DNA from 2 places in the Acidovorax sp. JHL-3 genome. Region 2 is predicted to be linked to the other one. Evidence: riboswitches for the same ligand, from Rfam matches in the RefSeq annotation. Region 2 holds a riboswitch; the other holds the start of a gene.
What was found. A riboswitch is a leader RNA that binds a small molecule or an ion and turns the genes downstream of it on or off. The one in region 2 is predicted to bind thiamine pyrophosphate.

Region 1 (15,410 bases), 2.7 Mb from region 2:
ACAAGGTGGTGCCCGAGGCCGACGCCAAGCTGCAGGGCGGCAGCGTGAGCGTGTCGCGCGGCGGCGCGCCCGGCCCTGGCGGCGGGCAGATCGTCACGCAGATCTTCAAGCTCAACTACGAAAACGCGGCCAACCTGGTGCCGGTGCTGCGCCCGCTGATCAGCCCCAACAACACCATCAACGTGAACCCCGGCAACAACTCGCTGGTGATCACCGACTATGCCGACAACCTGCAGCGCCTGGCGCGCATCGTGGCGGCCATGGATGTCTCCAATGCCAGCGATGTCGAGGTAATCCCGCTCAAGAACGCCGTGGCCGCCGACCTGGCCCCGCTGGTGGCGCGGCTGATTGACGGTGGCAGCGCAGCCGCCCCGGCGGCGGCCCAGGGACAGAGCGACACCTCGTTCAAGACCACGCTGATTGCCGAGCCGCGCAGCAACGCCCTGATCCTGCGCGCCGCCAACCCCGCCCGCGTGGCCCAGGTGCGCGCGCTGGTGGACAAGCTCGACCAGCCGCCCGTGCCCGGCAGCAGCGCGGCCAGCGGCAACATCCATGTGGTGTACCTCAAGAACGCCGATGCCACCAAGCTGGCGACCACGCTGCGCGCGGCCATGTCGGCCACAGGAGGCGGCAGCGGCGCTGCCGCAGCGGGCACTTCCGGCTCTGGCGGGCTCGCGACCTCTGCGGCGTCGTCCAGCACGGCATCGGCCAGCAACTCCAGCAACAGCGCCGGGCTGGGCGGCAGCGGAGGCCTGGGCATGGGCGCGGGCGGCGGCTCCAGCAGCGCCAACAGCAACCAGCCCTCGACCGGCGGGCAGATCCAGGCCGACCCCACCACCAACTCGCTCATCATCACCGCGCCCGAGCCCCAATACCGGCAGCTGCGTGCCGTGATCGACAAGCTCGACGGCCGCCGCGCGCAGGTGCTGGTGGAAAGCCTGATCGTCGAAGTCACGGCCAGCAAGCTGGCCGAGTTCGGCATCCAGTGGCAAAGCGTGCTGGGCAGCAAAGGCGATGGCGTGGTGGGCGCCATCGGCACCAACTCGGCGGTGTCGGGCGGCAACATCCTGAGCCTGGCCGCAGGCATTGCCTCGGGCAGCACCTCGGCGCTGACCTCGCTCGGCGGGGGCCTGAACATTGCGCTGGCGCCGCGCGTCAACGGCCAGTATTACCTGGGCGCGCTGGCCAATTTTCTGCAAAACAGTGGCGATGCCAACGTGCTCTCCACCCCCAACCTGATGACGCTGGACAACGAAGAGGCCAAGATCGTCATCGGCAACAACGTGCCCTTTGTCACGGGCTCGTATGCCAACACCACGGGCAACAACACCGTGAACCCCTTCACCACGGTAGAGCGCAAGGACGTGGGCCTGATGCTGCGTGTGCGCCCGCAGATCAACGAGAACGGCACCGTCAAGCTGGCGATTTACCAGGAAGTCTCGAAGATCGACGGCAACACCCTCAAGGACGTGAACGGCCCCACCACCAGCAAGCGCTCCATCGAATCGAACGTGCTCGTTGAAGACGGCAGCATCATCGTGCTGGGCGGTCTGCTGGAAGACAGCTACCAGCAGGCCGAGGACAAGGTGCCGCTGATGGGCGACATCCCCGTGCTGGGCAATCTGTTTCGCAGCGAGAACCGCTCGCGCAAGAAGACCAACCTGATGGTGTTCTTGCGCCCCGTGGTGGTGCGCGATGCCGCCGCCAGCGACGCGCTGATGCTTGACCGCTACGACGCCATCCGCGCGCTGCAGCAGGTTGCGCAGCCCGCCCCCAGCGCCGTGATGGGCTCTGTCTCGGGCGCCCCGGTGTTGCCCGCGCTGCGCCCCGAAACCGCTCTGCCCACACCGGTTTACACCCCCGCGCCCATCAGCACGCCCATCAGCACGCCCATCACAACGCCCTGAGCAGCCCCGCCATGCGCCACCCCCTGCCCTACGCCTTTGCGCGCACCGCCCAGTTGCTGCTGGAGGACGACGGCCAGCAGCTGGTGCTGTGGCACGGCCCCCAGCCCAACGCCAGCGCGCTGTCGGAAGTGCTGCGCAAGCACCCCGTGCAGCAGTTGCTGCCGCTTGATGCCCATGGCATGGCCCAGCGCATCAGCGCGGCCTATGCGCAGGGCGAATCGAGCGCCGCCACCGTGGTGAGCGAGGTGGAAAGCGACGCCGACCTCTCGCGCATGATGCAAGAGCTGCCCGCCGTGGAAGACCTGCTGGAAACGGCCGACGACGCGCCCATCATCCGCATGCTCAACGCCCTGCTCACGCAGGCCGCGCGCGACGGCGCCAGTGACATCCACATCGAGCCCTACGAGCGCCACAGCAGCGTGCGTTTTCGCGTGGACGGCAGCCTGCGCGAGGTGGTGCAACCCAACCGCGCGCTGCACGCTGCCCTGATCTCGCGCCTGAAGATCATGGCCGACCTCGATATCTCCGAAAAGCGCCTGCCGCAGGACGGCCGCATCAGCCTGCGCCTGGGCACCCGCGCCATCGACGTGCGCGTGTCCACCCTGCCCAGCGCGCACGGCGAACGCGCCGTGCTGCGCCTCTTGGACAAGAGCGAAAGCAAGATCAGCCTGGAGGCCGTGGGCATGCAGGGCGACACCCTGCACCGCTTTACAGACCTGATCGCCCAGCCGCACGGCATCGTGCTCGTCACGGGCCCCACGGGTTCGGGCAAAACCACCACGCTGTATGCGGCGCTGTCGCGGCTGGACGCCACGCGCAACAACATCATGACGGTGGAAGACCCCATCGAATACGAGCTGCCCGGCGTGGGCCAGACGCAGGTCAACAGCAAGATCGACCTGACCTTCGCCAAGGCCCTGCGCGCCATCCTGCGCCAGGACCCGGACATCATCATGATTGGCGAAATCCGCGACTTCGAGACCGCGCAGATCGCCATCCAGGCCTCGCTGACGGGCCACCTGGTGCTGGCCACGCTGCACACCAACGACGCCGCGAGTGCCGTCACGCGCCTGACCGACATGGGCGTGGAGCCGTTTCTGCTGTCCTCGTCCCTGCTGGGCGTGCTGGCGCAGCGTCTGGTGCGCAAGATCTGCACGCAGTGCGCCGGCAAGGGTTGCGACGCCTGTGGCCAGACCGGCTACGCAGGCCGCACGGGCGTGTTCGAGCTGCTGGTGACCACCGACGCCATCCGCGCCCAGATCCACAACCAGGCTTCCGAGGCCGACATCCGCGCCGCCGCTCTGGCCAACGGCATGGCACTGATGCGCGACGACGGCGAGCGCCTGATTGCCGCCGGCATCACCAGCCGTGAAGAAGTGGTGCGAGTGACCAGAGATTAGGGGACGCCACCCGTTGCCCGGCAAAGCCGGTTCCACGGTGGCACTGGCCTGGATCGCGCAGGGTGCTGGCGCCGTCGCGCCATGAACCGCAGCTTGAAGCTCCGGAATTAAATGCTATTTATTTAATAGCTTCTAGCGCTTCCTGCATAAGCGCTAGCAGCCAAAAACACCACTATTGAATCTGCAGCGCCACTTGCGCCTGCCGCGCCCTGGCGGGCTGGCGGCCGCGGGCCGCAGCAGCGGCGGGCAGGCCGCCTGGCTGCGCACTCGCGGCAGCGCCATCGTGCAGCTTGAACTGGCTGACTGCGCGCGTGAGTTGCAGGGCCTGCTCGCGCAGCGATTCCGATGCCGCCGTGGACTGCTCCACCAGCGCGGCGTTTTGCTGGGTCATCTGATCAAGCTGCGTGACCGACTGGCTGATGTGGCCGATGTTGTCGCTTTGCTCGGCGGCCGAGGCGGTGATTTCGTGAATGATGCCGGACACGCGGCGCACGCTGCCCACGATTTCGGTCATGGTCTGGCCTGCCTGGCTCACGAGGCGCGAGCCATCTTCCACGCGCTCGACCGATGAACCAATCAGCTCCTTGATCTCTTTGGCCGCCCCGGCGCTGCGCTGGGCCAGGCTGCGCACTTCGCTGGCCACCACGGCAAAGCCCCGGCCCTGCTCACCGGCGCGTGCGGCTTCCACGGCAGCATTGAGCGCCAAAATGTTGGTCTGGAACGCAATGGAGTCGATCACGCCCGTGATGTCGGCAATCTTGCGCGAGCTGGTGGTGATCTGGTCCATGGTGCTCACCACCTGCGACACCACGGCACCGCCGCGTGCTGCCACTTCGGCGGCCGACGAGGCAAAGTCACTGGCCTGGCGCGAGGCCTGCGCGCTTTGCTGCACCGTGCTGGTGAGCATCTCCATCGACGATGCCGCTTCTTCGAGGTTGGCAGCGGTCTGCTCGGTGCGCTGGCTGAGGTCGTGGTTGCCCGTGGCGATTTCTGAACTGGCGGTAGAAATGTTGCCCGCCGCATCCTGCACCTGGCGCACCAGGCCGCGCAAGGATTGCTGCATGCGGCCCATGGCCGTCACCAGCTGGCCCACTTCGTCGTGGTTGAGTGCCTGCGTGTCGCGCGACAGGTCACCCCCGGCAATGCGCTCGGCCAGATCGCGGGCCTGGGCCAATGAACGGGTGATCGAGCGCACGCTCAGGTAGGTGAGCGGAATCAGCACCGCCAGGGCCAGTACCAGGGCCACGCCAATCAGGCCGGACATGGTGGCGGCAAGGGTGTCCACGCCCTGGCGCGCCTCCTGCATCTGCTCCCGGGCCGAAGTGGCCAGGCGAGAGAACAGCTGGTCGGTGGCTTCCATGTGTGTTTTCAGCCGGTCGGCATAGGCGCCACCGCCGGCACCGTCGATCTGGGCGCGCTCGATCTGGTCGAAGATCGGAACAATGCCGGCTTCGTATTGCTTGATCTCGTCGAGCGATTTGTCGATAGCCGTCACAAAGGCCGCGTCGCCCGCCTGCACCTGGCGTACCTCGGCCAGGCTCTTGCGCAGGGTCGCCAGCGTCTTGCCCCAGCTTTCGCGCAGCGCCGCCACTTCCACGGTGTTGTTGAAGTTGATGATGATGTCTTTCTCGGCACGGCGCAGGTCGCCCAGCGCGGTGCGCAGATCGGACATATCGGTCAGCGTCTGCACCCGTTGCGAAAACAGCACCTCCAGCGTGCCGCGGGTGCGGTCCAGCGCAATGAAACCCATCGCACCAATGATCACCAGCAACACCAGCGAAAAGATCGTGCCGAAATACAGGCGCGCACGAATGGAAAGTCGGCCCAGAGCGTTCATGGCTCACCCTTACAAATTTTGACAAGTACCCTGGCGAAGCAACTTTGATGCCACGCCCTCAACCAGCCTTCTGGGCTGGCGCTCGGGGACTATAAATGCCACATCCTCCTATGGCGCACAGGGTATTTACCGGCGTTTTTGCCTCCGCCGCCGTGCTGCCGCGGCACGTTTTTGTGGCATGGATTTGAAAACACTTTGTCACATTTGGGGCAGACAATGGGTCGCACCGCCGCCCAGGCAGCGGCATCCACAGGGCCGACACCAGCGCCCTTTGCGCACCCCGGCATAGCCCCGGCCTCATCGAAGAACCCAGGAACACCATGTCTGCCCCCCTGCACACCACCACACCATCCCGGGGAACCCTGGGCAAGCGGCTGCTGACCACGTTCTGCGTGGTGCTCACGCTGACCCTGCTGGGCTCGGTCATTGGCATCTGGTCGCTTCGCCAGATCCAGCAATCCACCGAAACCATGGTGAGCCAGGGCGTTGCCACCGAACGCCTGGTTGCCGACGCCTACCGTTATCAGGCCATCAACTCCGAGCGTTTCAAGGCCATCGCCCTGAGCTCGGAGCCCGAAGTGAATGAAATTCTGGGCGCCGACATCGCCGCCACCCAGCAGCGCTACGACGGGCTGATCGCCGAGCTGGACAAGGGACTGCAGGCTGCCGAAGACCGCGCACTGCTGGAGGGCATCCAGGCCGCAGGAAAGGATTTTCAGAAAGCCCGCGCCGAGCTGATGGCGGCCAGCGAATCCAACTTTACCGTGCGCATCCGCAAGGTATATGCAGAGCGGTTCCTGCCCTCTTCCGGTGCACTGCTGTCCGCACTGGGCACGCTGACCCAGTCGCAGCGCAACGCGATTGATGCCGGCGCACGCGAGGTGGAGCGCCTGGGCGCCGTGGCCCGCACTGCGCTGCTGGCCTTTGGGGCACTGGCCCTGGTGGTGGGCAGCGTGCTGGCGCTGTGGCTGGTGCGCAGCATCACACGCCCGATCGCATTGGCCAACGTCACGGCCGACCGCGTGGCGGCCCTGGACCTGCGCCACGACATTGCCGGCCATGAAAAAGACGAAGCGGGCCGCATGCTCAATTCGCTGGCGGTGATGCAGCAGGCGCTGCGCACCCTGGTGGTGCAGGTGCGCGGGTCGGCACAGAACGTGAGCTCCGCCGCATCGGAAATCGCCAATGGCAACACCGACCTCTCCAGCCGCACCGAGGAAACCTCTGCCAGCCTGCAGCAGACCGCGGCGGCGCTGGAGCAGATCACCATCCGGGTAATGCAGTCGGCGCAAGCGGCGCACGACGCGCAGCAGATCGTGGCCACGGCCACGACGGTGGCGCACGAGGGCGGCAGCGTGGTGGCCCAGGTAGAGCGCACCATGCAAGGCATCCATGCGTCGGCCGGCAAGATCGCCGCCATCATCGGCGTGATCGACTCCATTGCGTTCCAGACCAACATTTTGGCTCTCAATGCCGCCGTGGAGGCGGCCCATGCGGGCGACCAGGGCCGGGGCTTTGCGGTGGTGGCTGCCGAGGTGCGCAGCCTGGCCACCCGGTCGGCCGCCGCGGCGCGGGAAATCAAGGCGCTGATCAATGAATCGGTCGATCAGGTGAAAGAGGGCACCAGCCTGGCGGGCGTAGCGGGCACTACCATGCAGCGCATCGTGGGCTCCATCCAGAACGCCGAACGCATGATGGGCGAGATCACCTCCGCCACGCAGGACCAGAACCGCGACATTGGCCAGATCAACACCGCAGTAGCGCGGCTGGACCAGATGACCCAAGCCAACTCGGCGCTGGTAGAGCAGTCAATGGCCGCATCGGCCGGCCTGCGCAGCCAGGCCCACGAGCTTTCCACCCTGATCAGCCGGTTTGTGCTGCCTGGCCAGGGCGCCGAAACAGCCCTGCCGCCCATCGGCCAGATTGCCCACGCACACCGGCAACAGGCACTGCTGGCGAATGGCTAAACAACGGGGTTGCGGCCGCCCCGTTGTAGATGGCTGGTGAGGGCTGAAAATTGGGTGAATCCGCTAAAAAATAGGTAAAAAGTGCTGTTAGCGCTTATGCAGCAAGCGCTAACAGCTACGTTTTTAATAGCAATCAATCAGACAGGCTTGATCGGCACGTACAGGCTGCCGCCGCCGCGCTGAAACTCTTCAGCCTTGGTCTCCATGCCCGCCGCCAGCGCTTCGGCCTCGGCTACGCCCTTTTGCGCGGCAAAGTCGCGCACTTCCTGCGTGATCTTCATCGAGCAGAACTTGGGGCCGCACATCGAGCAAAAGTGCGCCACCTTGGAGGCATCCTTGGGCAAGGTTTCGTCGTGGAAGGCCTGCGCTGTCTCAGGGTCCAGACCCAGGTTGAACTGGTCCTGCCAGCGAAAATCAAAACGCGCCTGACTCAGCGCATCGTCACGCGCGCGGGCACCGGGGTGGCCCTTGGCCACGTCGGCGGCGTGCGCGGCGATCTTGTAGGCGATGATCCCTTGCTTGACGTCGTCGCGGTCGGGCAGGCCCAGGTGTTCTTTGGGCGTCACGTAGCACAGCATGGCCGTGCCCATCCAGCCGATCATGGCCGCGCCGATGGCAGAGGCAATGTGGTCGTAGCCCGGTGCGATGTCGATGGTCAGCGGGCCCAGGGTGTAGAACGGCGCTTCGTGGCAGGTCTTGAGCTGCTCGGTCATGTTGGCCTGGATCATGTGCATGGGCACATGGCCGGGGCCTTCAATCATGGTCTGCACGTCGTGCTTCCAGGCCACCTGGGTCAGCTCGCCCAGCGTGTGCAGCTCGGCAAACTGCGCCTCGTCGTTGGCGTCGGACGCGCACCCGGGGCGCAGGCCGTCGCCCAGGCTGAACGAAACGTCGTACGCCTTCATGATGTCGCAGATGTCCTCGAAGTGCTCGTACAAAAAGCTCTCGCGGTGGTGCGCCATGCACCACTTGGCCATGATGGAGCCGCCACGCGAGACGATGCCGGTGCGCCGCGCCGCCGTGAGGTGGATGTACGCCAGGCGCACGCCGGCGTGGATGGTGAAGTAGTCCACGCCCTGCTCGGCCTGCTCGATCAGCGTGTCGCGGAAGATCTCCCAGGTCAGGTCTTCGGCGACGCCGCCCACTTTTTCGAGCGCCTGGTAGATCGGCACCGTGCCAATGGGCACGGGCGAGTTGCGCACGATCCAGTCGCGTGTGGTGTGGATGTTTTTGCCGGTCGAGAGGTCCATCACGTTGTCGGCACCCCAGCGGATCGCCCAGACCAGCTTTTCCACTTCTTCTTCAATGCTGGACGTGACAGCCGAGTTGCCGATGTTGGCGTTGATCTTGACGAGGAAGTTGCGGCCAATCGCCATCGGCTCCACCTCGGGGTGGTTGATGTTGGCGGGAATGATGGCGCGGCCACGGGCCACTTCGTCGCGCACGAACTCTGGCGTGATGATGCGCGGGATGCTCGCGCCCATGGGGTTGCCCATCAGGCGCTTCTCACGGCCCGCGTCCTGCATGTACTGCTCCATCCACTCGCGCTTGCCGTTTTCACGGATGGCCACGTATTCCATTTCGGGGGTGATGATGCCTTTGCGTGCGTAGTGCATCTGCGTCACGTTACCGGTGTGGTTGGCACCACTCTTGGCGCGCAACGGCTTGCGCTGCAGGGCGGCAGCCTCGGCGCGCAACTGGGCCAGGCGGGTGGCGTCTTCGCTTTTTTGCCCGTCGTCCAGCGCCACCGGGGCGCGGCCCTCGTAGTGCTCCACATCACCACGGCCGGTGATCCAGCCGCCGCGTACGCTGGCCAGGCCCTGGCGCACATCGATCGCAGCCTCGGGGTCGGTGTACGGGCCGGAGGTGTCGTACACGCTGACCACCTCGCCATTGGTGAGTGCGATGTCGCGCACCGGCACGCGCAAATCGGTGTGCAGATGGCCGGGGAGGTGGGCCTTGCGGGATGCGGGGAAGGGCTCGCGCGTCCGCGCCAGCAGTTCGGCAAACTTTTCGGGGGTGGCCAGCTGTGCCAAATCGGCGTGTCGGTCGGGGGCGTTCATGGGGCAGGTCTCCTGGTTCCGGTGGCGGGGGTTGCTCCGGAATGGACCTGCTCCCCCGCAGGTGCGCGGGGCACCTGGGGCATGGCGTGCATGCCGGATAGGCAGGCACGGGCGCATGGAGGTCGGCTCTTCTTCCGCCGGTATGAACCGGATCAAGTTCGTCGGGTTCGCAGAGGGGCGTGTGTTTCACGCCCTCCCGCATCTCAGTGCATCAGCACACCCCGGAGCAGGCGCGAGTATAGGCCAGCACTGCTTGCGCTGCCGCGACCCAACTTTCGGGCTCAGGCCAGGCGCCCGATGAACATCACGGCAAAGAAGAAAACCGCCGCGATGATGGTCCATTTCAGCACCACCAGGCCAAAGCGCTTGTAGCGTGCCTGGCCGGTGCCCGCATAAAACGCGAAGGAAACCGCCGCAGTCAGCAGCAGTGCCATGGCCAGCCAGCGAAACAGCAGCATGGGTCTGCTACCAGGCTCGCACGGGTTGCAGGAAACCGCTGGGTGCCTGGCGGTCGTCCTCGAACGTCACCTCTTCCCAGGCGTCGCGCTGGGCCAGCAGCTCGCGCAGCAGCAGGTTGTTCATGGCATGGCCTGAACGGAAGGCGCTGTAGGCGGCCAGCAAAGGCTTGCCAACCAGGTACAGGTCGCCCATGGCGTCCAGGATCTTGTGCTTGACGAATTCATCGTCATAGCGCAGCCCGTCGCTGTTGAGCACCTTGTAGTCGTCCATCACGATGGCGTTGTCGAGCCCGCCGCCCAGCGCCAGGCCACTTGCGCGCATCATTTCCACATCGCGCGTGAAGCCGAAGGTGCGCGCACGGGCGATGTCGCGGCTGTAGTTGCCGGAGCCCAGGTCAAACTCGACCCGCTGGCCCGTGGAATCCACCGCCGGGTGGTCGAAATCAATCTCGAAACTGAGCTTGTAGCCATGGTAGGGCGTCAGACGCGCCCATTTGGCATGGGCGCCCTCGCCCTCTCGCACCTCGACCGGCCGGGTCACGCGGATGAAGCGGCGGGGTGCGTTCTGCAATTCAATGCCTGCGCTTTGCAGCAGAAAAACAAACGATGCCGATGAACCATCCAGGATGGGGACTTCTTCTGCGGTGATGTCCACGTACATGTTGTCGATACCCAGGCCGGCACAGGCCGACATGAGGTGCTCGACGGTGTGCACCTTGGCGTTGCCGGTGCCGATGGTCGATGCCAGGCGGGTGTCGGTAACGGCGGCCGCAGAAATGGGGATGTCCACCGGCTGGGGCAAATCCACGCGGCGAAACACGATGCCCGTGTCGGGCTGGGCCGGCCGCAGGGTCAACTCGACCCGCTGGCCGCTGTGCAAACCTACCCCCACGGCGCGGGTCAGGGTTTTGAGGGTGCGTTGCTTGAGCATCCTGCGATTTTAGTTGCCGCAAGGATTTTGTGCTGCCGCGCTCGGCGCTGCGCTGGGCGGGGTCCACTCTGAGTGGAATGCACTCGTTTTCCCTCACAACCGGCATGGAGGACAATCACACAATCGGTTACAGGGCAAGCCCCAAAGGATCCGCATGGCCCACGACCCGGGCCGCTCCTTTGCTTGCGGGCCCAAGAACAGCCCTTTTTTTTCATCCCGGGAGATTTCATGAGCAAACTCAGTTTCAGAGGCAAGATCCTGCTGATGCTGGCCACAGCATTGGTAGCACTGCTGTTTATGGCGGTCAGTGCATTGCTGCAGCAGCGGTCACAGATCATCGAGTCGCGGCGTGAGCTGCTGACCACAGCGGTGCAATCGGCCCACAGCATCGTGGCCTCGTACCAGGCCAAGGCCGCAAGCGGGGCGATGCCGGTAGAAGAAGCCCAAAAGGCGGCCAAGGACGCTTTGCGCGTGTCCCGCTTTGGTGGACCTGAAGGCAAAACCGAGTACTTCTATATCTGGACGCTGGATTCCAAAGGCGTGATGCACCCCATCAAGCCTGAATGGGAAGGCCAGGACATGGCTGGCAAAGTGAAGGACGGCGCCGGCACGGACATTCTCAAACAGATATCAACCGCGCTCAACGCCAGTTCCAACGGCCGCGTATTTGTGCCCACCATGTTCGCGCGGCCCGGCTCGCAGTCGCTGGTGCCCAAGCTCCAGTACGTGATCCGTGTGGACGGCTGGAACTGGATGGTCGGCTCCGGTCTGTATACGGACGACATCGACCAGCTCGTTCGCAAAACCCTGCTGTCCAACCTGGCGATCGTGCTCGTCGTGATGCTGGTCGTGGGTGGCGTGGGGTTGCTGGTCACGCGCTCGGTGCTGCGCCAGATCGGAGGCGAACCCACCGACGCCATCGCAGTGATGTCAGAGGTGGCCCAGGGAAATCTGGACACCCCCATCCCTGACGCTCCAGCAGGCTCCCTGCTCGACGGCCTGGGCCGCATGGTTGTCTCGCTGCGCCAGCTCGTGACCGAAGTGCGCTCGGCCACCGAAAGCATCGCCACGGCTTCCAGCGAGATTGCCCAGGGCAACAACGACCTGGCCCACCGCACCGAAGACACTGCCAGCAACCTGCAGAGCACTGCGAGCAGCATGGAAGAGCTGACCAGCACCGTCCGGCAGACCTCAGACTCTGCCCAGACCGCCAATCAGATGGCCACATCGGCGGCCACGGTGGCAGCGCGTGGCGGGGAAGTGGTGTCGCGTGTGGTCGCCACCATGCAGGACATCAACGCCAGCAGCAACAAGATCAGCGACATCATCGGTGTGATCGATGGCATCGCCTTCCAGACCAATATTCTGGCCTTGAATGCCGCTGTCGAAGCCGCCCGTGCGGGCGAGCAGGGCCGGGGCTTTGCCGTGGTGGCCAGCGAGGTGCGCAGCCTGGCACAACGCAGTGCAGAAGCCGCCAAGGAGATCAAAGCCTTGATTGGCGCGTCGGTTGAAAAGGTGGAATCGGGCACGCAGCTGGTGGGCAATGCAGGCGCCACCATGACCGAGATCGTTGAGAGCGTTCAGCGCGTGACTGACATCATCGGTGAGATCCGATCTGCCACCTCAGAACAGAGCCAGGGCATCGCGCAGGTCAACACCGCCATGAACCAGCTCGACCAGATGACGCAGCAGAATTCGGCCCTGGTGGAACAATCCACCGCCGCCGCAGACAGCCTGCGCGAGCAAGCCATGAAACTCACCCAGGTGGTCGCGTTGTTCCGGGTGAACGGCAGCAATGCCTCGGCGCCCGCACCGGCAAGACGGCCTGCACCCCCAGCCGCACTTCGCCCTGCCCCAGCCCCGGTACGCGCGGGCAAAGCGCCCCCACCATTGGTCAAGCCCGCATCCCCTCGCCCCGCCCCAGCCGCCAAGGCCCCGGTGGCAGCGCTGCCGCCGAAGTCCAGCAGCCCAAAACCAGCGGCAGGTGACAACGACGATTGGGAGTCCTTCTGAACCGGGAGCGCTGCGTAGCCCCATCGAAGCAAGTCCGCGCACGGTAAACCTGCGCTCCATGCAAAGAAGCCCTGCCAACTCACGCTGGCAGGGCTTCTTTTCTTCGCCCCCCAGTCGCCACAGGGCAACCGAGGGGGCGCAAGAGAACGCCGATCAGTCGGCCTGCTTGCGCAGGAAAGCCGGAATTTCCAGATCGTCCATGCCGCCCGACGACAGTGCATCGACGCGGGCTGCTGCCTGCGTGCGGTTGGTGCGCCAGACGCTGGGCACCGACATGCCGCCGTAATCGGCCTGGGAACCGACGCCCATGCCGCCTGCCACGCCGACGGCTCCGCCCATCACGCCGCTGGTGGTCATGGGCATCTGGTAGGCCATGTTGTCCGTGCCCGTGCGCAGGCCGCCCTGCACCACCGAGATGGGCTGGCGGCGCGCATTGGGGCGCGACAGGCCCGTGGCCACCACGGTCACGCGGATCTCTTCACCCAGGCTGTCGTCGTAGGCAGCGCCGTAGATGACATGCGCGTCGGGCGAGGCGTAGGCGTTGATGGTGCTCATGGCCAGGCGCGATTCGGACAGCTTGAGGCTGCCCTTGGCGGCGGTGACCAGCACCAGCACGCCCTTGGCGCCCGACAGGTCGATGCCTTCGAGCAGCGGGCAGGCCACGGCCTGCTCGGCGGCAATGCGGGCGCGGTCGGGGCCGCTGGCGGTGGCCGTGCCCATCATGGCCTTGCCAGGCTCGCCCATCACGGTGCGCACGTCTTCGAAGTCGACGTTCACATGGCCGTATTCGTTGATGATTTCGGCAATGCCGCCTACGGCGTTTTTCAGCACGTCGTTGGCGTGGGCAAAGGCTTCGTCCTGAGTGATGTCATCGCCCAGCACTTCGAGCAGCTTTTCGTTGAGCACCACGATCAGCGAATCGACATTGGCTTCGAGCTCGGCCAGGCCGTTGTCGGCATTGCTCATGCGGCGGCCACCCTCCCAGTCGAAGGGCTTGGTGACCACGCCCACGGTGAGAATGCCCATTTCCTTGGCCACACGCGCAATCACCGGTGCGGCGCCGGTGCCCGTGCCGCCACCCATGCCGGCGGTGATGAACAGCATGTGCGCGCCCGAGATGGCGGCGCGGATGTCATCCACGGCGGCTTCGGCGGCTTCGCGGCCCTTGTCGGGCTTGCTGCCGGCACCCAGGCCGCTTTGGCCCAGCTGGATGGTGCGGTGGGCGGAGCTGCGGGTAAGCGCCTGCGCGTCGGTGTTGGCGCTGACAAACTCCACGCCCTGCACGCTGCGCGCAATCATGTGCTCGACAGCATTGCTGCCGCCGCCGCCCACACCGATCACCTTGATCTGGGTGCCCTGGTTGAATTCTTCGGCTTCGATCATTTCGATGGTCATGTTGGAGCTCCTGTTTCTAAATACGTATTCAATTGCCAAATGGGGAAAGGGGGTCTGTTTCGCGGGACATAGGGCGGTCCGATACATCGCCATCGCCCGCGCGGTATGCGATGGGGACTCCCTCTTGCTAGCCAGATCGCCCCCACGCTTGCAACTGCGTCTGCTGCGCTGCCCCGCAAGGGGGCCTTCGCGCCTTGGGGCGGCCCGGCGGCGCTCATGCCTGGGTATTTCATGGTCAGAAGTTCCCCACGATGAAATCCTTGAAGCGCCCGAACGCGGTCTTCATCGACCCGCTCTTTTGCGCCACCTTGAACCCGCGAAGACGTGCCAGGCGCGCTTCTTCGAGCAAGCCCATGACAGTGGAGGCACGGGGCTGGGCGACCATGTCCGACAGGGCGCTGGAATACTTGGGAATGCCGCGGCGCACGGGTTTCAAAAAGATGTCCTCGCCCAGTTCGATCATTCCGGGCATGACCGAGCTGCCGCCGGTGAGCACGATGCCCGATGACAGCACCTCTTCGTAGCCCGACTCGCGCACCACCTGCTGCACGAGCGAGAAAATTTCTTCGACCCGGGGCTCGATCACGCCAGCCAGCGCCTGCTTGCTGAGCATGCGCGGGCTGCGGTCGCCCAGGCCGGGCACTTCCACCTGGGCCTCGGGGTCGGCCAGCAATTGCTTGGCGTAGCCGCTTTCGACCTTGATGTCTTCGGCGTCCTTGGTGGGCGTGCGCAGTGCCATGGCAATGTCGCTGGTGATGAGGTCGCCCGCAATCGGGATCACCGCCGTGTGGCGGATGGCACCGCCGGTGAAGATGGCCACGTCGGTCGTGCCCGCGCCGATATCCACCAGCACCACGCCCAGCTCGCGCTCGTCATCGGTCAGCACGGCCTGGCTGCTGGCCAGTGGGTTGAGCATGAGCTGCTCGACTTCGAGGCCGCAGCGGCGCACGCACTTGATGATGTTCTCGGCCGCGCTCTGCGCACCGGTCACGATATGGATCTTGGCCTCCAGACGGATGCCACTCATGCCGATGGGCTCTTTCACGTCCTGCCCGTCGATCACAAATTCCTGCGGCTCCACCAGCAACAGGCGCTGGTCACTGGAGATGTTGATCGCCTTGGCCGTCTCGACCACGCGCGCCACGTCGGCGGCGGTGACTTCCTTGTCCTTCACGGCCACCATGCCGCTGGAGTTGAGGCCCCGGATATGGCTGCCCGTGATGCCCGTGTAGACGCGCTGGATCTTGCAGTCGGCCATCAGCTCGGCTTCTTTGAGCGCCTGCTGGATGCTCTGGACGGTGGCGTCGATGTTCACCACCACGCCACGCTTCAAGCCATTGCTCGGGGCCACGCCCAGGCCTGCGAGTTTGAGCTCGCCATTGGGCAACACCTCGGCCACCACGGCCATGACCTTGGCCGTGCCGATGTCCAGCCCCACC
Region 2 (15,410 bases):
TGGCGTTTCGCGCCTTTCCGCCTTTCTTCGCGCTGCGCGCGGAAAGCGGGACGCCACCAGTTCAGCGGGTGGCGCTTGCACGGTAGCGGCTCGCCTGGGACGCAAAAGAACAAGGCACAAAACCCCACCAAACCCCGCGCAACCCGCGCCACAGCTCGTGCATAAGCTTATTCGCATAAGGGCAGCACTAAACAATCGTTTGTTTTCATAAGCCGGGCCTCTACATTCGCAGCCATGCATGATTTGGCGTTTGTTTTTGCGGGCTTTGCCGTCGGGCTCATCGTGGGCTTGACCGGTGTGGGCGGCGGCTCGCTCATGACGCCCGTGCTCATCTTCTTCTTTGGCGTCAAGCCCCACCTGGCCATTGGCACCGACCTGCTGTTTGCCGCTTTCACCAAGATGGGCGGCACCGTGAGCATGGCGCGCCAGCGCCTGGTGCCGTGGCGCGTGGTGGGCCTGCTGTGTGCGGGCAGCATTCCGGCGGCACTGGCTGCGCTGTGGCTGCTGCACCGCATGGGGCCAGCCACCGAACAGGCCCAGCACCTCATGACGAGCACGCTGGGCATTGCCCTGCTGCTCACGGCCGCAGCCACGGCCTACAAGGTGCTGGCGTTTTCGCCCCAGCGCCAGGCTGCCGAGGTGGCTGCCCGCCGCGCCAATGCGGCCAACGCCGCCGAGCCACGCCACTGGAGCCTGCCGGTGCTGCTGGGCGCGGTGATTGGCACGCTGGTCACCTTCACCTCGGTGGGCGCGGGGGCCATTGGCGTCACCGTGCTGCTGCTGGTGTTTCCGCACCTGCCGCTGCCGCGCATCATTGCTGCCGATATTGCCTACGCCGTGCCGCTGACGCTGGTAGCGGGCCTCGGCCATGCGTCGCTGGGCTCCGTCGATTGGCCGCTGCTGCTGCAACTGCTGGCCGGTTCGCTGCCCGGCATCTGGCTGGGCTCGCGCCTGGTTTCCCGCACCCCCGAGCGCCTGATCCGCTCGGCCCTTTCCGTGCTGCTCGCCTGGGCGGGCGCCAAACTTGTTTTGATTTAAGAGGCTCATTGCCCCATGTACCAATACACCCACTTCGACAAGCAATTCGTCCAACTGCGCGCCCAGCAGTTCCGCGACCAGCTCGAGCGCTGGCAGCGCGGCGAGCTGACCGACGAACAGCTTTTGCCGCTGCGCCTGCAAAACGGCTGGTACATCCAGCGCTACGCCCCCATGGCCCGCATTGCCGTGCCCTACGGCGAAATCAGCAGCACGCAATTGCGCATGCTGGCCCGCATCGCCCGTGACTACGACAAGCCCACACCCGAGCTGCTGGCCCATGCCCAGGCCACGCAGGACGAACTGCAGGCCGCCCAGCCCGGCCTGACACTGCACGCAGCGCCACTCCAATACGGCTACGGGCACTTCACCACGCGCACCAACGTGCAGTTCAACTGGATCCCCATCACCAAGGCCGCCGACGTGATGGACCTGCTCGCCAGCGTGGGCATGCATGGCATCCAGACCAGCGGCAACACCATCCGCAACATCACCACCGAGGCGTATGAAGGTATTGCGGAAGACGGCATCGTTGATACGCGCCCCTTCGCCGAGATCGCACGCCAGTGGAGCACGCTGCACCCCGAGTTCGCGTTCCTGCCGCGCAAGTTCAAGATCGCGTTCAACGGCTCCGCCGAAGACCGCGCCGCCACCGGCTGGTACGACATCGGCGTGCAGGCGCTCAAGAACAGTGCGGGCGAAGTGGGCTTTACCGTCAAGGTGGGCGGTGGCATGGGCCGCACGCCCATCATCGGCGCCGTGGTGCGCGAGTTTCTGCCCTGGAACCAGCTGCTCAACTACATCGAGGCCGTGATCCGCGTCTACAACGGCTACGGCCGCCGCGACAACAAGTGGAAGGCGCGCATCAAGATCCTGGTGAAGGCCGAGGGCCAGCAATTCATCGACGCAGTGGAGGCCGAGTACAAGGCTATCGTGGAGCAGGACGGCGCCCCGCACACCATCACCCAGGCCGAACTGGACCGCGTGCAAGCCAACTTTGTGGTTCCCGAGTTGAAACCCGCCAACCTGCCCAGCAGCGTCAAGACCGACGGCCAGCTCTACCAGCGCTGGCTCCAGCAAAACGTCACCGGCCACCGCCTGCCCGGCATGCGCGCCGTGACGCTGTCGTTCAAGCGCGTGGGCTTTGCACCCGGCGATGCCGACGCCGACACGATGGGCGCGCTGGCACAGCTGGCCGACCAGTTCAGCGCGGGCGAGGCGCGCCTGACGCACAAGCAGAACCTGCTGCTGCCCTGGGTGTTCGAAAGCGACCTGCCCGCCCTGTACGAAGCCGCGCGCAAACTGGACCTGGCCCAGCCCAACATCGGCCTGCTGACCGACATGATCGCCTGCCCCGGCGGCGACTTCTGCTCGCTGGCCAATGCGCGCAGCCTGCCCATTGCCGCGGCCATCACTGAGCGTTACCAGGACCTCGACGAAGTCTTCGACCTGGGACCCATCGACCTGCACATGAGTGGCTGCATCAACAGCTGCGGCCACCACCACAGCGGGCACATCGGCATCCTCGGGGTCGACAAGGACGGCAAGGAGTGGTACCAGATCACGCTGGGCGGTGCCGACGGCACGCGCCTGTCGGGCCCGGCCCTGGCGGGCAAGGTGGTCGGACCCTCGTTCACGGCCTCCGAAGTGCCCGACGTGATCGAGGCCGTGCTCACCACCTTCCGCGCGCTGCGCAAGCCTGGCGAGTTCTTCATTGATGCGCTGCGCCGCATCGGCCACGACCCGTTCAAGGACGCCGCCAACGGCGCGCGCCACCCCAAGCAGGCGCAAGAAGAAGCCATCACCGAATAAATCCAGATCACTATGAAAATAATAGCTGCCAGCACTTTACCCACAAGCGCTGAAACCGAAAAAACCTTGCAGATCGCCAACGACGCCGAACTGACGGACATCGTCGCCAGCGGCGCGCTGCAGGGCGTGGAGCGCATCGAGCTGCACTTTCCCAAGTTCACCGACGGCCGCGCGTTCAGCCAGGCCGTGCTGCTGCGCCGCCGCCATGGCTTTGCGGGCGACCTCCGCGCCACGGGCGATGTGCTGATCGACCAGCTGGTGCAGATGGCGCGCAGCGGCTTCACGAGCGCAGTGCTGGCCGAGGGCCAGAACCTGGCGGCCGCCGAGCGCCAGTTTGCGCGCTACAGCGCCTTCTACCAGGGCGATGCGCTGGAGCCGCGCCCGCTCTTCGCACGGGAGGCGGCATGAGTGCGGTGCGCGAGCTCGACCTGGCGCAGGTCAATGCCCGCTGGGGCCGCGATGCGCCGGCCCTGGTGGAGTGGGCCGTGGGCCTGGGCCAGCCCACCATCGTCACCACGAATTTTCGCCCGTTCGAGGCCGTGATCCTGCACCTGGTGACGCGCGTCAACCCCCAGGTTCCCGTGGTCTGGATGGACAACGGCTACAACACTGAAGCCACCTACCGCTTCGCCGACGAGGTGACGAAACAGCTGGGGCTGAACCTCAAGATCTACCTGCCACGCCGCTCCCGCGCGCACCGCGAGGCGGTGGAGGGCGCAACGCCTGCGCTTCATGATCCACGCCACGCCGCCTTCACCGCCGAGGTGAAGCTCGAACCCTTTGCCCGCGCCCTGCGCGAGACCGCACCGCAAGTCTGGTTCACCGCCCTGCGCGCCACCGACACCGCCGTGCGCGCACAGATGGACCCCGTCAGCATCAACCCCGATGGCCTGATCAAGGTCGCCCCGCTGCTGCACTGGTCATCCAAAGACCTGCACGAATACTGCGTGAAGCACGGCCTGCCCAACAACTTCGACTACGTGGATCCGACCAAGGGCGAAGACAACCGCGAGTGCGGCCTGCACCTGGCGCATTGAAATTACCACCCTCCTGAGTCGCTTCGCGCCTTCGCCCCGCTCTCGCATGGCTGCGCCATGCGGGCAGGGGGACGCAGCCAACGCAGCGGGGGCGGCCCTTGCGCGGCTGCCCTCGCCTGGACTGCGCCAGTTGCATACGTCCCGGACATTGAACCGAACCACTGAGCACATTCACCCATGAACGCCCGTATCGACACCTCCACGCTGAGCCACCTCAGCAACCGCCACCTCGACGCGCTGGAAGAAGAAACCATCTTCATCCTGCGCGAGGTGGCTGCCGCTTTCGAGCGCCCCGCCCTGCTGTTCTCGGGCGGCAAGGATTCGCTGGTCATGCTCAAGTGCGCCGAAAAGGCCTTTGGCACCAAAGCCAGCGGCGGCGGCATTCCGTACCCGCTGCTCATGATCGACACGGGCCACAACTTCCCCGAGGTGACGGACTTTCGCGACTTCCGCGCCAAGGAACTGGGCGCCGAACTCATCGTGCGCAGCGTCGAGGATTCGATGGCGCGCGGCACCGTGCGCCTGGCGCACCCGGGCGAGTCGCGCAACGTGCACCAGTCGGTCACGTTGCTCGAAGCGATTGAAGAATTCCGCTTTGACGCGTTGATCGGCGGCGCCCGCCGCGACGAGGAAAAGGCACGCGCCAAGGAGCGCATCTTCAGCCACCGCGACAGCTTCGGCCAATGGCAGCCCAAGGCCCAGCGCCCCGAGCTGTGGACGCTGTTCAATACCCGCCTGCAGCCCGGCGAGCACTTTCGCGTGTTCCCCATCAGCAACTGGACCGAGCTGGACGTGTGGCAATACATCGACCGCGAGCAGATTGCCCTGCCGTCGCTCTACTACACCCACCAGCGCCAGGTGGTCGAACGCAAGGGCCTGCTCGTGCCCGTGACCGAACTCACGCCACCGCGCGACGGTGAAGTGGTGGAAACGCGCCAGGTGCGCTTTCGTACCGTGGGCGACATCACCTGCACCTGCCCGGTGGAAAGCCCTGCCGCCACAGCCGCCGACATCGTGATCGAGACCCTGGCCGCCGACGTGAGCGAGCGCGGCGCCACCCGCATGGACGACAAGACCTCCGACGCCTCGATGGAAAAGCGCAAGAAAGACGGGTACTTCTGATGACTACTATGAATTCAATAGCTGCTGGCGCAATACCAGTAAGCGCAAACGGCACAAATGACCCTATTTCCGCGCTGAAGTTCATTACCTGCGGCAGCGTGGACGACGGCAAGAGCACGCTGATTGGCCGCCTGCTGGTGGACAGCAAGGCCGTGCTGCAAGACCACCTGGCCGGCGTGCAGCGCGGCGGCGAGACCGACTTGGCCCTGCTGACTGATGGCCTCTCAGCCGAGCGCGAGCAAGGCATCACCATCGACGTGGCCTACCGCTACTTCGCCACCGAAACGCGCAAGTTCATCATTGGCGACGCGCCGGGCCACGAGCAGTACACGCGCAACATGGTCACCGCCGCCAGCAGCGCCGATGCCGCCGTGGTGCTGGTCGATGCCACCAAGCTCGACTGGCAAAACCCCGACCTCGCCCTGCTGCCGCAAACCCGCCGCCACAGCCTGCTGGCCCATTTGCTGCGCGTAAACGCGCTGGTGTTCGCTGTGAACAAGCTCGACGCGGTGCAAGACCCGGTGCTGGCCTGGAAGCACATCCAGGGCGCTTTGGCCCGTTTTGCCCAAGCCGCAGGCATTGACGTGTGCGCCACTGTGCCTGTGTCTGCCCTCAAGGGCTGGAACGTGGTGGACGCCCACTCTGGCTGGTGCGGCTACGAAGGCCCCACGCTGCTGCAGGTGCTTGAAGCATTGCCCAACACGCCTGCCGACACGGCACTGCCGCTGGCTTTCCCGGTGCAGTGGGTCGAAAAATCCTCGTCCTCGTCCTCTGACACCTCTCAGGGCCGCCGCGTGTTCTGGGGCCGTGTGGCAGCAGGCAACGTAGCGCCTGGCACGCCGGTGCAAATTTTCCCCAGCGGCCAGTTGGCCACCGTGGCCCAGGTGCTCGACCATGCCCGCCGCCCCGGCGACGTGCCTGCGGGCACCAGCGCCGGCATCATCCTGGACCGCGAGGTCGATGTATCGCGCGGCGACTGGATCGTGGCTGCGCCCACCGAGGCAGCCCCGGCCGAAGACGATTTCGACACGCCCGCCGCTGTGCCCGCCTGGCCCGCCCGCCGCGAGCTGCGCACCACCGTGGCCTGGATGGACGACGAGCCCCTGGTGGCGGGCCGTGTTTACTGGGCGCTGCATGGCCACCGCTGGGTCAAGGCCAAGGTGAAAGCCGTGGTGCACCGGCTCAACATCAACACGCTGGCCGAAGAGCCCGCCACGCAACTCGATCCCAATGCCATCGGCCATGTGGATCTGCTGCTGCAAGAGGCCATTCCCGCGGCTGCATTTGGCACAGCGCGCGTGCTCGGATCACTGATACTGGTGGACACTGCCAGCCACAAAACCGCTGGGGCCGTGCTGGTCAACTGACCTGCATCAATCCCCTGAACCCACACTGACCGCAAGGCCCCTTTAATCTCGTCGGTGAAAGCTTCTAAAATCAAGGGTTTTCACCGACCCACACAATTCCTGCCATGACCCACGTCGTTTCCGAAAACTGCATCAAGTGCAAGTACACCGATTGTGTGGACGTGTGCCCCGTGGACTGCTTCCGCGAAGGCCCGAACATGCTCGTCATCGATCCCGACGAGTGCATTGACTGCGCCGTGTGCATCCCCGAGTGCCCGGCCAACGCCATCTTTGCCGAAGAAGACCTGCCGGCAGACCAGCTCGCGTTCATCAAGCTCAACGCCGACCTTTCTTTTGCTGACGGCTGGAAGAGCATTACCAAGCGCAAGCCCGCCCTGCCCGACGCCGACGAGTGGAATGGCAAGCCAGGCAAGGTCAAGGACCTGATCCGCTAATTGCGCGCGAGGCGCCCCTCCCGGGCCTGCACTGCGCAGCCCCACACCCGCGCCCCATCCCGTGAACACCGCCACTGCCCTCCTGGCCCCCACCGCCGCTGACGCCGTCGTCATCGGTGCGGGGCCTGTCGGCCTGTTCCAGGTGTTCCAGTTGGGCCTGCACGGCCTGCGCGCCCACGTCATCGACGCCCTGCCCCACCCCGGCGGCCAGTGCGCCGAGCTGTACGGCGACAAACCCATCTACGACATTCCCGCCATTGAGGCCTGCACCGGGCACGAACTGGTGCAGCGGCTGTGCGCGCAGATCAAGCCCTTTGGCCCCACGTTCCACCTGGGCCAGCAGGTGAACACCGTGCAGACCCAACCAGGCGGCGGCTTCCTCGTTGGCACCGCGCAGGGCACCCGGTTGTTGGCGCGCACTGTGTTCATCGCCGCCGGCGTAGGTGCCTTCATGCCACGCGCCCTCAAGCTGCCTGGCCTGGAGGCTTACGAAGGCACCCAGCTGCGCTACCGCCTGGACGACAGCACCAACCTCGCCGGCCAGCGCGTGGTGGTGCACGGCGGCGACGAACCCGCCGTGCAGCAGGCCATTGACTGCGCCACCGCCCCCGAGGCGCAGCGCCCCGCACACACCACCCTGCAGCACCGTCGCGACGTGTTCGACGCCCCGCCCACACTGCTGGAGCAACTGCAAGCCCTGCGCACCTCGGGCCGCATCGAGGTTGCCATCGGCGTGGCCAGCGGCATCGTCGAAGAACAGGGGCGCCTGGCCGCGCTGGAGCTGACCACGCCCGAGGGCCAGCCGCTGCGCCTTCCGCTCGACCTGCTGCTGGTGCGCCTGGGCCTGGTGCCGCGCCTGGGCCCTATCACCGAATGGGGCCTGCAGCTAGAGCGCAAGCAGCTCGTGGTCAACCCCGCCACCTTCTCCACCAGCGTGCCCGGCATCCACGCCGTGGGCGACGCCATCACCTACCCCGGCAAGCGCAAGCTCATTCTGAGCGGCTTCCACGAAGCCGCGCTCGCCGCCTTTGGCGCGGCCGAGTGGCTGGCGGGGCACAAGCTGCCGCTGGAGTACACGACCAGCAGCGAGAAGTTGCAAAAGCTGCTCAGAGTCGAGGCGAACTAACCCAGCGGATCACTCCGATGCTGCTGAAGCTGCCTCGATCTCCTGTGACCCGTTGAGAGAGCGCATTTTGCGGGACTGGCGTAGGCAATAATGCCCGCTGGAGGTGTCAGTGCTAACCCAATCTCTTGCAACAGGTCTCGACTTTGAAGACATGTTCAACCTTGCCCCTGTATCGCTGTGGATGGAAGATTACAGCGGGCTGAAACAATTGTTTGACCAGTGGCGTGCGGACGGCGTCACCGATCTGCTCGCCTTCTTGCAAGAAGATCCGCAGCGGCTGCAACGCTGCAGCCAGTCCTACAAGGTGGTGCAGGTCAATCAGTACACCCTCGACTTGTTCAAGGCTGCGGATCAGCAAACCCTGCAGAGTCGGCTGCATGAGGTTTTCCGTGGGGACATGCTCGACAGCATCGTGGCAGAGCTACTTGCGCTGTGGGAAGGCCAGCAGGGTTTCGAGACCCGGTCAGTGAACTATGCCCTGGACGGGCGACGGCTGGATGTTCAGGTCCGCGCCCGGGTGCTTCCCGGCTATGAGGACAGCTGGAGCCGGGTGTTGGTGTCACTGGAGGATGTGACAACCGAGGTTCGGGGCACGGAACAGCTGCAGCGCAGCGAGCGATATACCCGGGACCTGTTCGAACACTCGCCCGTATCGCTTTGGGTAGAAGACTTCAGCGAGGTGAAGCGACTGCTCGATGAAGTGCGCACCCGGGGCATCCGCGACTTCAGAACCTTTCTGAAAGTGCATCCGGAATTCGTCACGCGCTGCATGCAGGAAATCCGCGTGATCGACGTCAATCGCCGCACCTTGGAGATGTTTGGCGCAAGCGGCAAGCCAGAACTGCTGCAGACCCTCTCACGGGTTTTTCGGGGGGAAATGTACGAATCCTTTGCCGAGCAGTTGCAGGACTTGTGGGAAGGCAAGCTGGTGCAGCAGCGCGAAGTGGTGAACTATGCCCTCTCGGGTGACGTACTGCACATCCACCTGGAGTTCGCCGTCATGAGCAGCCATGCCGAGAACTGGGGATTGGTTCTGCTGTCCCTGGTGGACATCACCGCGCGCAAGAAAGCCGAGGCCTATCTGGAATACCTGGGCAAGCATGATGTGCTGACCCAGTTGCGCAACCGCGCTTTCTATATGGAAGAGCTGAACCGCCTGTCGCGCAAGGGGCCATGGCCCCTTTCAGTGATCGCCATCGACATGAATGGCCTCAAGACCGTCAATGACGAGCACGGCCATGCCGCAGGGGATGCCATGCTGCGCCGCGTGGGCGAGGTGCTTGCCAAGGCGGTGGATGCGCCGGCTTGCGCAGCCCGGATCGGCGGCGATGAATTCATGGTGCTGCTACCCGCAACGGATGAGCGCGGCGCCCAGGCGATGCAAGAGCGAATTTTGTCTCTTCTGGAGTTGAACAACCAGTTCTATCCCGGGCACACCATCCAGGTTTCCATGGGATCTGCGTGCGCTCAGGAAGGAGCGTTCATGGAAGCCGTGGTGCATCGCGCGGATCAGGAGATGTACGCACAAAAGAGTCGTTTTTACCAGGCAAGAGAGCAGGACCGGCGGTCGGACGCAGCCTGAGGTTTTCTGGCTCGAAGGGGTCTCTTTCGGACTCCGCACCGCCAGGCAGATGGGGCGCGACCCTGATAGCAGCGCCTTCTGCAGGCCGGATGAGTTCGCCTCGGGAACCGAGATTTCTGGATAGTCTCCCTGCACTCCAGCCTGCGCCCTGCCCCACCCCGCTAGAATCCGCCCCGCACCGCCGCAAGGCGCTGCACCGCTAGGGGTGCCCCGCAGCGCCAACGCTGCACGGGCTGAGAGAGTCCCTTTGAACCTGACTGAGATCATCCTCGCGCAGGGAAGCCCGTCCGCCATTCCACGCCCTTGACCGCGCTTGGCCCGGGTCTTCCTTGCGCTGCAACGCACCGCACTGCCAAGGAACCCGCATGAGCACCCACACCCCATCTGCCAACGAGGCGCTGACACCCGTTTCGAGCGAGCGGCGCGTCTTTGCCTGGCATGACCACGCGTCGCTGTGGTTCAGCCTGGGCGTTGGCCTGCTGGTGATGCAAGTGGGCGCGTACCTGATGCCCGCGCTGGGCACCCAAGAGGCCCTGTGGGCCATCGCGGCGGGCTCCATCCTGGGTGCCGGCCTGCTGGGCTGGGTGGCCAAGCTGGGCTGCGACAGCGGGCTGGCCAGTGCGGGCCTGATGCATGCGGTGTATGGCCGCACCTTTGCGGGGCTTCCCATCATCCTGAACATCGTGCAGCTGATGGGCTGGGGCACGTTTGAGCTGGTGGTGATGCGCGATGCCACGGTAGCCATCGGTCAGCAATCGGCCACCATGGCAGGCGCGCACTGGCCTGTGCTGGCCACGCTGCTTTGGGGCGGCGTGGTGATGCTGCTCATCAGCGGCTCGATGGTGCAGCTGGTGCGCAAGGTGATTGCGCGCGTGGCGCTGCCGCTGGTGGTGGTGTCGCTTCTGTGGCTGAGCTGGCAATTTTTGTCGCTGGCGCAGGCCCAGGGTTTTGAAGCGCTGTGGAACCGCAAAGGCGAAGGCGGCATGGGCGTACTGCCCGCGCTGGATCTGGTGATTGCCATGCCGATCTCGTGGCTGCCCCTGGTGGCCGATTACGCCCGCCACGGCAAAAACGGCGGCGCGGCCTTGCGCGGCACCTGGCTGGGCTATGCGCTGGCCAACCTGTGGTGCTATGCGCTGGGTGTGCTGGTGGCACTGACCTTGCCCAGCAAAGATCTGGTGCAGGCCTTGCTGCTGGCCCAGGGCGGGTTGATTGCGCTATCGCTGATCCTGATTGACGAGGTGGACAACGCCTATGGCGACACCTATTCGGGCGCCGTATCGGCCCACAGCCTGCTGCCACGCTGGAGCGTGCGCCGCTGGGGCCTGGCCATGACAGCGTTGTGCACCGCTCTGGCGCTGGTGCTGCCCATGCACAGCCTGGAGCCGTTTTTGCTGCTGCTGAGCTCGGTGTTTGTGCCCTTGTTCGGCGTCATCCTGGGGCGCCTGGCTTTTGGCACCAATGCGCCCGCATTGCTGGCGCAGGCACGCAAGGTCAACCCCTTGCCTGTTGCCATCTGGTTGGCAGGAGTTTCTTTCTACCACCTGCTGCCCATGGTTTCTACAGTGCTGGGCGCCGCTTTGCCCACGTTGGTGCTGTGTTTTGTGCTGGCGTTCGCAACGCGCCCTCGGCGCTGAGCGAACTCGAGCAAGGGCAGCCCATGGTCTGCCCACAAAGGGGCAGCTCTCTGCTTGCCTAAAATGGCCCATGAAATTTTTAGTTCGATCCTTTTTCAAGACCCTGCGCATTGTGTTGGGCCCTGTGATGCAGCTCAAGGAGACCTTGACGCGTCCCCAGGGCATGGTGCGTTCCACTGCCGGACAAGATTCGGTGGACCAATCGTGCCGCGCACTCGCCCTGTACCAATACAAGACCTGCCCTTTTTGCATCAAAGTGCGCCAGGAAATGCGTCGCCTGTCCCTGAAAATCACCCAGGTGGACGCTCAGCCGGAAGGACCCGCCAGAGCCGAATTGACGCAGCAAGGTGGCCACACCAAGGTACCCTGCCTGAAGATCACGGACGAAGCTGGCAACAGCCTTTGGCTCTACGACTCCGAAAAAATCATTGCCTACTTGCGCAGCAATTTCGCGCAGGTGGTTTGAGGACCTCTTTAGCGCTTCAGCTCTTAACGGGCCACGCAGGACTCGAACTCAATCTTGCAGCACCCGCTGCACTATGGGCGCATAACCATGATTTAGTGGCCCGTGGCCCTGGCCTGTATGCACATCGGCACCGGCAGCAATGGCGCCCAGGATGTAGGCCCGGGCTTTTTCCACGGCCTGCGGCAGTGGGAGACCCTGCGCCAAAAATGCGGCGATGGCCGACGACAGCGTGCAGCCCGTGCCATGGCCGTTGTGCGTGGTAATGCGGGCGCTTTCAAGGCGCTGGCGCAGGCCCGACCGCGTGGCCAGCAGGTCCACCACGCGCTCGCCTTTCAGATGCCCGCCCTTGAGCAACACAGCGGGTGCGCCCAGGGCCAGCAGGTCACGCGCCGCGTCGTCGAGGTCGTCGATGCCTTCAATCTCGCGGCCCAGCAGCAGCGCGGCTTCGTCAAGATTGGGTGTGACCACGGCGGCCAGCGGAAAGAGCTCGTTCACCAGCACCTGCACCGTTTCGCTGGCGATCAGCCGGTCGCCGCTGGTGGCCACCATCACCGGGTCGAGCACCACATGGGGAAGGCGGTGGGTGCGGATGGCCTGCGCCACCACGCGCACCACCTCGGGTGACGCCAGCATGCCGATCTTGACGGAGTCCACGCCGATGTCTTGCGCTACGGCGTCGATCTGCGCACGCAGCATGTCGGGCGGTACGCCGTGAATGCCCGTCACGCCCAGCGTGTTCTGCGCGGTGATGGCGGTGATGGCCGTCATGCCGTAGCAGCCCAGGGCACTGAAGGTTTTGAGGTCGGCCTGGATGCCCGCGCCGCCGCCGCTGTCGGAACCGGCGATGGACAGCACGCGCACATAGCGCGGTTGCGGAGAGGCGAAGCTGGTTGGAGTTGTCATGGCAAAAATTATGGCCTATGCGCCAGGTCAATCCGACGCGCAAAGGGATATGCTGTAATTCTGGCTTACGGACGAAACAGGGGTGTCCCGCCAGTGTGGCGCGCGACTGAGAAAGACCCTGGAGCCACGAAACGACAAGTTTTTACAGCACCTGCGGGTGCTGGGCTCCGCTACCCGATCCAGGTCATGCTGGCGTGGGGAGTTTCCAGTAACGGCACAGCCCCGTTTTGTCCTCCTGTTGCCCACAGTAGGACGCATGAAACTCCAACCTTCCTCCATTGTCATTCTGGGTGCCGGCCTGATGGGCCGGCTTCTGGCTGTTGAACTGGCCCGCCAGGGCCACACTGTCGAAGTTTTCGACAGCGGTGGCCCGGCCGCCGAGCATGCCGCGGCGCCCATTGCTGCCGCCATGGTGGCCCCGCTGGCCGAGTCGGCCGTGACAGAACCGGGGGTGGTGCGCATGGGCCAATACTCCCTCACGCGCTGGCCCCAGGTGCTGGCTGCGCTGGAGCAGCCGGTGTTCTTTCAGCAAGATGGCACGCTGATCGTCTGGCACCGCCAGGACGCCGCCGAAGCCCATCGGCTGCAGCGCCTGCTGGAAACCACCCAGACCACCATTCCCGATCTGCCCGCAATGCAGGTGCTCGACAGCGCCGGTGTGGCTGCTGCCGAGCCCACCCTGGCGCACCGCTTTATGCAAGGGTTGTACCTGCCCGGCGAAGGCCAGTTGGACAACCGCCAGTTGCTGGCCGCCCTGGCCCATGAGATGGATCGCCTGCAGGTGCGCTGCCACTGGCACACCCCGTGCGACCCTGGCGAGTTTTCGCCCGGCACACCCGGGCAGGCCGACTGGCTGCTCGACTGCCGCGGTCTGGGCGCGCGCGGCCAATGGCGGGACTTGCGCGGCGTGCGGGGCGAAGTGGTGCGCCTGCACGCGCCTGAGGTCACACTGCGGCGCCCCACCCGGGTGGTGCACCCGCGCTACCCCATCTACATTGCGCCCAAGGAAGACCATCTGTTTGTGATTGGCGCCACGGAAATCGAATCCGACGACCTGTCGCCCGCCAGCGTGCGGTCTACCCTGGAGCTGCTGAGCGCCGCCTACGCCGTGCACAGCGGCTTTGCCGAAGCCCGCATTGTGGAAATCGCCACCCAGTGCCGACCCACATTGCCCGACAATCTGCCCGCCGTGCGCCAATCGCAACCCCGGGTGCTAGAAGTGAACGGCCTTTACCGCCATGGCTTCATGATCGCCCCGGCCATGCTCGACGTGGTGCTGGAGATCATGGCCACGGGCCAGTCGCCGCTGGCCTCCCGCTTTGATCTTGCCCTGCCCACCGGAGACGATAGCCGCGCGTTGCCATGAACATTCTGATCAACCAGACATCCCACGAACTGCCCGACGGCGCCACGCTGGCCGATGCCATTGCCGCCGTGGCGGCGCGTCCGCCCTTCGCGGTAGCGGTCAACACCGTTTTTGTGCCCAACACCCACTACGCCGAACAACTGCTGCAGGCCGACGACCGGGTGGAAATCATCTCTCCTGTGACGGGTGGCTGATGCCACCGCATGCCATGACCTCTTCCAATTCCGACGACATGCTGGTCCTTTATGGCCAATCTTTTTCCAGCCGCCTTTTGCTGGGCACGGCACGCTATCCATCGCCCAGCGTGCTGGAAGCCGCAGTGCAGCGCGCACGCCCGGCCATGCTCACGGCATCGCTGCGCCGCCAAGGCAGCCTTGGTGCCGAGGCGGGCAACAGCTTCTGGGAGCTGCTGCGCCGCCTGAATGTGCCCATCCTGCCCAACACCGCCGGTTGCCACAGCGTGCAAGAGGCCATCACCACATCGCATATGGCGCGCGAGGTGTTCAACACCCCCTGGATCAAGCTGGAGCTGATTGGCGACGACTACACGCTGCAGCCCGACACGCTCAACCTGGTGGAAGCTGCCGCGCAACTCATCAAGGACGGCTTTCAGGTGCTGCCCTATTGCACCGAAGACCTCGTGCTGTGCCAGCGCCTGGTGGACGTAGGCTGCCAGGCCGTGATGCCCTGGGCTGCACCCATTGGTACCGGGCGCGGCCCCGTCAACCCCTATGCGCTGCAGTTGCTGCGCGAGCGCCTGGATGTGCCGCTGCTGGTGGACGCAGGCCTGGGCCTGCCCTCGCACGCCTGCCAGGTCATGGAATGGGGTTATGACGGCGTTCTGCTGAACACTGCCGTTGCACTGGCGCAAGACCCCGTCACCATGGCCGGGGCATTTGCCGACGCGGTGCAGGCGGGGCGATCTGCCCGCAAGGCCGGCGCCATGGCAGCCCAGGACACCGCCCAGGCCAGCACCCCCGTGCTTGGCACCCCCTTCTGGCACCACGCCCACGAATGACGCCCATGAGTGATGTCCACGCCATGCTGCAAGAAATCCTGCAGCACCATGCCAGCGCGTTTCCCGGCTTTGCGGCGCAGCCCACGCCAGCGCCCACATCGCCAGATCCGGTGTACCAGGCTGCGCTTCAGGCTTGCAGCGCACTCGGGTTCATTGCGCACGATGCAGAGTGCGTGGCCCACGCATGGCAGGCACGCAGCGCGCGCATGGGCCATTTTGCGCCCACGCCATGGCCTGATGAGCCGCAGGATTTTGGCCTGCAGCCAGCGCCACGGCGTAGCGCCTTTGCGTCTTGTCCGCAGCAGCTGGGCCTGTATGCCGTGCTGCCCGATGCGGTGTGGGTGGGGCGCATGGCGCGGGCCGGCGTACCCACCGTGCAGCTGCGTTTCAAATCAGACGACTGCGCCGCCGTGGCGCGCGAGGTGACAGCAGCCGTGCAGGCGGTGCAAGGCACGCAGGCGCTGCTGTTCATCAACGACCATTGGCGCCAGGCCATTGAGGCTGG

Region 1: another riboswitch for thiamine pyrophosphate. It lies ahead of thiC (phosphomethylpyrimidine synthase ThiC); the one in region 2 lies ahead of K226_RS0113220 (cytosine permease).

What each region holds. Positions count from the first base shown of each region.
Region 1 covers NZ_JAFU01000001.1:129,546-144,955, forward strand. The annotation lists gene gspD (type II secretion system secretin GspD) at 1-1,907, shown strand, start outside; gene K226_RS0100605 (GspE/PulE family protein) at 1,919-3,307, shown strand; gene K226_RS0100610 (methyl-accepting chemotaxis protein) at 3,480-5,144, opposite strand; gene K226_RS0100615 (methyl-accepting chemotaxis protein) at 5,465-7,111, shown strand; gene thiC (phosphomethylpyrimidine synthase ThiC) at 7,249-9,174, opposite strand; TPP riboswitch at 9,287-9,408, opposite strand; gene K226_RS20030 (hypothetical protein) at 9,456-9,632, opposite strand; gene lpxC (UDP-3-O-acyl-N-acetylglucosamine deacetylase) at 9,640-10,563, opposite strand; gene K226_RS0100635 (methyl-accepting chemotaxis protein) at 10,792-12,576, shown strand; gene ftsZ (cell division protein FtsZ) at 12,730-13,971, opposite strand; gene ftsA (cell division protein FtsA) at 14,207-15,410, opposite strand, start outside.
Region 2 covers NZ_JAFU01000001.1:2,828,313-2,843,722, forward strand. The annotation lists gene K226_RS0113175 (sulfite exporter TauE/SafE family protein) at 235-1,038, shown strand; gene K226_RS0113180 (nitrite/sulfite reductase) at 1,054-2,847, shown strand; gene K226_RS0113185 (DUF934 domain-containing protein) at 2,860-3,255, shown strand; gene K226_RS0113190 (phosphoadenosine phosphosulfate reductase family protein) at 3,252-3,884, shown strand; gene cysD (sulfate adenylyltransferase subunit CysD) at 4,062-5,006, shown strand; gene K226_RS0113200 (sulfate adenylyltransferase subunit 1) at 5,006-6,373, shown strand; gene fdxA (ferredoxin FdxA) at 6,478-6,807, shown strand; gene K226_RS0113210 (NAD(P)/FAD-dependent oxidoreductase) at 6,869-7,933, shown strand; gene K226_RS0113215 (GGDEF domain-containing protein) at 8,085-9,515, shown strand; TPP riboswitch at 9,707-9,812, shown strand; gene K226_RS0113220 (cytosine permease) at 9,881-11,152, shown strand; gene K226_RS0113225 (glutathione S-transferase N-terminal domain-containing protein) at 11,223-11,618, shown strand; gene thiD (bifunctional hydroxymethylpyrimidine kinase/phosphomethylpyrimidine kinase) at 11,667-12,521, opposite strand; gene K226_RS0113235 (FAD-dependent oxidoreductase) at 12,778-13,887, shown strand; gene thiS (sulfur carrier protein ThiS) at 13,884-14,081, shown strand; gene K226_RS0113245 (thiazole synthase) at 14,096-14,905, shown strand; gene K226_RS0113250 (thiamine phosphate synthase) at 14,911-15,410, shown strand, end outside.